2 regions of the Pseudoalteromonas sp. MMG006 genome follow, and region 2 is predicted to be linked to the other one. Evidence: predicted binding sites of a transcription regulator. Region 2 holds the regulator's gene; the other holds the start of a gene.
What was found. Region 2 encodes LexA, which represses DNA repair genes until DNA is damaged. Its sites were predicted from a motif close to TACTGTATNNNNATACAGTA; they were not measured.
Positions count from the first base shown of each region.

Region 1: the regulator LexA is predicted to act here: its motif matches at 1,846-1,865, upstream of uvrD (DNA helicase II).

Region 1 is NZ_JAGJEJ010000028.1:25,882-29,315, reverse strand. Features, by position in the region: gene uvrD (DNA helicase II) at 1-1,781, opposite strand, end outside; gene J8L73_RS17980 (hypothetical protein) at 2,095-2,319, shown strand; gene J8L73_RS17975 (YacL family protein) at 2,699-3,067, shown strand; gene J8L73_RS17970 (dUTP diphosphatase) at 3,151-3,434, shown strand, end outside.
Region 2 is NZ_JAGJEJ010000014.1:73,417-76,850, reverse strand. Features, by position in the region: gene J8L73_RS13670 (hypothetical protein) at 1-20, opposite strand, end outside; gene J8L73_RS13665 (Rho termination factor N-terminal domain-containing protein) at 151-402, opposite strand; gene J8L73_RS13660 (hypothetical protein) at 634-1,014, shown strand; gene J8L73_RS13655 (PaaI family thioesterase) at 1,025-1,465, opposite strand; gene lexA (transcriptional repressor LexA) at 1,643-2,260, shown strand; gene coxB (cytochrome c oxidase subunit II) at 2,739-3,434, shown strand, end outside.

The DNA of each region.
Region 1 (3,434 bases), on a different contig from region 2:
CGCTCTTCTTCTAAGCGACCTGTTTCTTCATTACTTTGCTGTGAAGGGAACATGCCTTCTTCAACGCCCACCATAAACACAAGCGGAAACTCTAAACCTTTAGCTGAGTGAAGGGTCATCATTTGTACTGCGTCTTCATGCTCATCAGCTTGGCCTTCACCAGATTCAAGCGACGTATAAGCTAAAAACCCTTGAAGTGGCGAACTAAACTCTTCTTCTTCAGGGAGTTCGTACTGGTCGCAGGCACTTATAAGTTCTTCTAAGTTCTCTACGCGGGCACGGCCTTTTTCGCCTTTTTCAGCTTGGTACATAGCCATAAGGCCAGAGGTTTGAATCGCGTATTTAGCTTGCTCATGCAGAGTAAGGTCACTAATTTTGTCTTCTATGTGCTCTACCAGCTCTACAAATTTAGATACTGCACCTGCCGCGCGGCCAGATAAGTGCTGTTGTTCAACAATAGCTTTAGCTGCATACCAAAGCGGGAGTGATTCAGCCCGAGCACAATCACGTATATGACTTAATGTTTTATCACCAATACCGCGCGCAGGGGTGTTAATGACGCGCTCAAATGCGGCGTCATCTTGGCGGTTTCCTACCAATCGTAAGTACGATAGTGCATCTTTAATTTCTTGGCGCTCGAAGAATCGCATTCCACCGTAAATACGGTACTTTAAGCCTTCTTGTAGCATGGCTTCCTCGAGTACACGAGATTGCGCGTTGCTTCGGTATAAAATAGCGGCGTCTTGCAATGCATTACCTGCATTTAACCAGCTACGTAATTTGCTGCTTACAAAGCGGGCTTCGTCTAATTCGTTAAACGCGGCATAAATCGATATAGGCTCGCCTTCGTTACCATCGGTCCATAAGCTTTTACCCATACGTTCTGAGTTATTTTTTATAAGCGCATTAGATGCTTTTAGAATGGTTGCGGTTGAGCGGTAGTTTTGCTCAAGGCGAATAGTCTCGGCGTCAAAGTCAGTTAAAAAACGTTTTATATTTTCTATTTTAGCGCCGCGCCAGCCATAAATACTTTGGTCGTCATCGCCCACAATCATAATGCTTTGTGTATCGCCTGCGAGTAGCTTTAACCATGCGTACTGAATGGTATTGGTATCTTGGAACTCGTCTACCAGCATGTGCGCAAAGCGCTGTTGGTAATGGCGAAGTAGTGTAGGGTTATTTTTAAGCACTTCATAGCTACGTAGCAGTATTTCAGCAAAGTCGACTAAACCAGCGCGGTCACACGCTTCTTGATACGCGGCATATACACGCAGCATCATTTGCTCATTTATATCGTAAGCTTGAATATCTTTAGGGCGAAGTGCTTCGTCTTTTTTAGCGCTTATGTACCAGCCAAATTGTTTAGCTGGCCATTTTTTATCATCAATATTCATTGATTTTAATAAGCGCTTGATCATTCTTAGCTGATCGTCAGAGTCTAATATTTGAAAGGCCTCTGGTAGGTTTGCTTCTCGGTGGTGAGCGCGCAAAATACGGTGCGATAAGCCATGGAAAGTACCAATCCACATACCACCGACAGGTGCTTTTAAGGTTTCTTCTACTCGAGAACGCATTTCTTTAGCGGCTTTATTGGTAAAAGTAACTGCAAAAATACTATAAGCAGAGGCTTGCTCAACCTGCATTAACCACGCAATACGATGAACCAGCACTCGTGTTTTACCAGACCCAGCACCTGCTAATACCAGCATGTTTTGTAGTGGGGCTGCAACGGCATCGCGTTGTTTGTCATTTAAGCCATCGAGTAATTCAGAAACGTCCATCGTTACGCCTTTTCAATCAATAATGAAGGCAGTATAACAGGTGTTTTTGTTAGGCTAAATAAAATACTGTTTTTATGAACAGCTATTATAAAAATAGTGTCTAAAACCAATTAGCTGGCTAGTTTTCTAGCGTGTATAAATGACAAAATTTAATAATAAAAATAATCAAATTGACCTATATTTAGTAAAAAATACTAAAGCTTTTATTTAATGATAATTTAACCAATTGATTTTTAAGCTTTAATAAATTGGCATAAAGTGTGATAGTAAGTAAATAACTAAAATTTAAAATTAATTAACTACAGAGGTGAGTATGGCTGATCAAGGTTCTGGCGGTAATGTAATTGCAGCATTGTGTAATATATTTTTTCCTGGTTTAGGGCAACTTGTGCAAGGGCGTATTTTAGCCGCTATATTTTTTGCGCTCGCAATTATAATTAGTTACGCGCTTATATATGTATTAGTAGGCTTTGTACTTGTGCCAATTATTTACTTATGGTCGATTATAGACGCAGCACGATACCGCTCACGAAGTTAGGTATTTAACGTTTTATAAAAATAGCGCTTAGGGCGTGTTGCTCTTTGATGGTTGAATTTGCAGCAGTATGTTTGGTTTTTAGGCAAGGCAGAGCCTATGCAGTGTGGTTATTCCCCATAAATAGGCGATAACGCAGCATAAATGCCAAACATGCGCTGCCATTTGGGTTCTTTCTAGGGACGATAAACTCTTTGTTGCTCGGTTTTTACTTAGCCCACTAGGTTACAAACCTTACGCCGCGATTTAATCCCCCTAGATTGAACAAATTTCAATCTGCAAAGTTCAACACGCCCGAATGGCGCTATTTTGCTTTTTAGAGTCGGCGTTTAAGCTAATTTACGGGTATAATCGCGTTATTAGCATTTAAAAAGTAACAGTTATGGAATATCAATTTATACGTGACCCTATTAGTGGCCTACGCATCAAAATAAGCAGCGAACACGCAATAATTGGCCGTTGGCTAAATGAAGAGATTGGCAAAGAAAAAGTGGCTATGGTGCAAGCACTTATTACTTCGGTAAAAACAAGCTACGAGCCAGTTACCTTAAAAGGCCAAGAGATCGATTTAATACTCTCTAAAGACGAAGCCTTATTCGAAGCGCATGCCTTGCATCAAGATAGTGAAGATCTAGTTGCCTACCAAGATGATGATTTAATGCTTGAAGAAAACGGCTTAAGCAGTGGCTGTGGCTTTGAAGATTTTATTGATTTAATTGAGTCGTGGTCTGAATTTAGCGGATCAAAGTAAAACCAAATTTATTAAAATAGTGCAGATGCATTACGCTTTTTTTATCTGTACTATTACACTAATCAAAAACGTCAGGAATGAATATGTCTGCCAATTTAAACAAGCTAGTAGTCATGCTAGAAATGCAAAATGCCATGAATACTAAGGTTCATGATCAATGGTTTAGCCAAGGGTTTGAATGGTATAGAGCCATTTGGGTCGAGTGTGCAGAAATGTTAGATCATTACGGTTGGAAATGGTGGAAAAAGCAAACACCAGATACCGAACAGGTAATTTTAGAATTGGTTGATATTTTTCACTTTGGTTTGTCGCTAAGAATAGACGGCACTACAAGTTATGAAGAGTTAGCTAAGCAATTAGAGCAGCA
Region 2 (3,434 bases):
TTAAATATTTTTTTGCTCATATTTATCTTCTTATTATTTTTAGCGTTAGTTTATTATAGCTTCCCATGCTTTTGCTGCGGCATTTTGTCGCAGTTTTTCATAAGTTTATAAATATGAGGCTTTAATGGCATCAATAGATTTTAGTTAATTTTAGCTTTCACGCAGTGCATTTATTAATTCTTGTTTACTCATTTTAGAGCGCCCGCTAATACCCACTTCTTTTGCTTTATCGTATAACTGCTTTTTTGTGCGTTGCTCATACTGAGAGGCTTTGCCGCCTTTAATAGCTGTTTTGTGGGTATTACTATTGGCAATACGTGCTGCTTTTTGTTTACTCATGCCTTCATCGCGAAGTGCATCGTACTGATCGTCATTTTTAATTTGTGGACCATGATCTACCATTTTAATGCTCCTTAAAAATCGTTATTTACACAGTGTGTGTATTAATTTCATTGTTTAATTGTAAAACTAAGCGATTAAGCCTGCTTAGTTAAAACGAGCAAGTTAGGTACCAAAAGCGTTTAAAAGTGTATTTATGAAGATAAAGCAAGGATTACTGCTTTGTTAATTTGGTATAAAAGTAAAACTGCGTTAAAGTTTGCGATGAAACTATAAGAGGGTAAAAAGCAGACAATGTCGGAAATTCAATTTTTAAATGTAGATCTAGAGCTTGAGTCTAAGCATGATATTAGCGCCTTAGTGGCAGACTTAAAGAAAAACGCGACGGTTTTGCATTATGATAAAGACGAATATCGTCAACTTGCGCGTATTGAAGCCTCAGGTGAAATATCAACACCAGATAAAGCGATTAACCATTTGTGCGAGCTTATTGAGTCGTGTTCACGTAATGCGCTTAAACAATGGCTCAGCTGCTCGCGAAGAACGTTTGATATTGGCTTTGAATCGGGCACGTCGCCTAAATGCTTTAACCAAGCCTTACATGCAGACACACTGCTACGTATATCTGCGATTGGTGCAGGTATGGAAATTACTATTTATCCTATAGAAAAATAATAATAAGTAATTATCTGCGCTCTACAACTGCTGCGGTCATTTTTGATACGCAGCACAGCTCATTGCGGCTATTTGTTATTTTTATTTCCCACACAGAACTACGTTTACCTATATGAAAAGCCCTAGCGGTTGCAGTTAAAGTACCATTGCGAGATGCTTTTAAATGGCTCGCGCTAATTTCCTGCCCTACACAATAAAACTTTGTAAAATCGACAACAAAATTAGCAGCATAGCTTGCTACTGTTTCAGCAAGTACTACATTTGCACCACCGTGAACCATCCCCATAGGATTATGATGCTCAGGAATTGCTGGCATAGTAGCAACTAGGTAATCGTCACCAATTTCTGTGACTTCAATACCCATGGTTTTCATTAATGTGCCTTGGCCGTTAATGCCTTCCTCTAACTGTTTGCAAAGCTCTAAAGTGATGGGTTGGTGCCAAATACTCATAATTACTCCTTTGAATTAAGACCAAGTTTATTGCACTTTATAAATGTGAATTTTATAAATACCTAAAATGTACACATATGCTTTTAGTTTAGCTATTTCAAAGCAGAATTTAAATTTGCGATTTTTATTTAACTGTATATACTCACAGTTAAATGTACTGTATGGAAAACCAGTTGTATGCGACCATTAACGAAACGCCAAGCTCAAATACTAGAACTCATTAAAGTTTTTATTAAAGACACTGGTATGCCTCCTACACGTGCCGAAATAGCGCAAACATTAGGTTTTAAAAGTGCTAATGCAGCAGAAGAGCACTTAAAAGCGCTTGCCAAAAAAGGTGTAATTAAGATGAAGCCAGGCGCAAGCCGTGGCATTCAATTAATTGAAGAAGAAGAGCCAGAGCAATTAGGCTTACCTCTTATAGGGCGTGTTGCTGCAGGCTCACCTATTTTGGCGCAAGAACATGTTGAGAGCCATTGCAAAATAGATCCTTTAATGTTTAAACCTGCCGCCGATTTTTTACTTCGTGTAAATGGCATGAGTATGAAAGATATTGGTATTATGGATGGCGATTTACTGGCTGTACATCGCACTCAAACAGCTGAAAATGGACAGGTTGTGGTTGCACGAGTAGATGAAGATGTAACCGTAAAACGCCTAGAAAAAGCAGGCCGTAAAGTATTGTTACACGCCGAAAACGAAGAGTTTACGCCAATAGAAGTAGACCTTGAAAATGAGTCTTTTAATATTGAAGGCTTAGCAGTAGGCGTAATTAGAAACGCCGATTGGATGTAATTTCTAGCCTATATTAGATAGTAAATTTATAAATGCGCACTTTTTAGTGTGCATTTTTGTTTTAAAAACCCACCTTTTAGCAATACTAAAACAGCTATATAGGTATTTAAGCTGTAAACTTTTTTGCACTCGCAGTTAACTCTTCTTTCATGTGATACACCCCCTATTTTTACTCGTTTTTTGATTATTAAATTGTATTTATGTTGGTCTAATTAAGGTAAATTCAAAATATGAGTAGGTTGTTTTTTATACTAAAGCTTGCTTGTTGTATGTTTTTTAGCTAATCATTAATGTGCTGAACCAACAATAACTCACAACTTTTAGTTTTGAGCACACACACAATACATACCCTTTGTTGGTGCAGCTCTACCAATTAATTACACAAATAAGATTGGTTAAATAATAAAAATAACGAATAGGCGTTTAAGCCGTATGCCTCTTCGCTTTGCACTCGCAATAGCATCAAAGGAGCCGTCACATGGGTAAACTGACCTCTACCGTGTGGCTTGTATTGATTGTTTTTTCGCAGCATGTAATGGCAAATAGCCAATACAATATGCGCAAAGGCGTAACCGATATAAGCAATAATGTATATCAGCTACACATGACCATATTTTTAATATGTTGTGTGATTGGGGTGATAGTGTTCGCCATTATGTTTTGGGCACTTATTCATCATCGTAAATCTAAAGGGGCGGTACCTGCCCAATTTCATGAAAGCACTAAAGTAGAAATACTTTGGACTGCCATTCCATTTGTTATCTTAATTGCCATGGCAATCCCTGCCACTAAAACACTTATTGCAATGGAAGATGCCAGCAAAGCTGATTTAACCATTAAAATTACGGGTTCGCAGTGGAAGTGGCATTACGAATATATGGGGGAGGACGTCGCGTTTTATTCTATTTTATCTACCCCTCAAGATGAAATAGCCAACCTTGCAGATAAAAACCCAAATTACTTGCTTGAAGTTGATAAGCCATTAGTGCTGCCAATTAATCAAAAAGTACGTTTTTTAATGACCTCAGATGACGTTATTCACTCTTGGTGGGTACCTGATTTTGCCGTTAAAAAAGACGCCAACCCCGGCTTTATAAACGAAACATGGACCAACATTAACGAAGAAGGTATTTACCGAGGACAGTGCGCTGAGCTGTGCGGTAAAGATCATGGT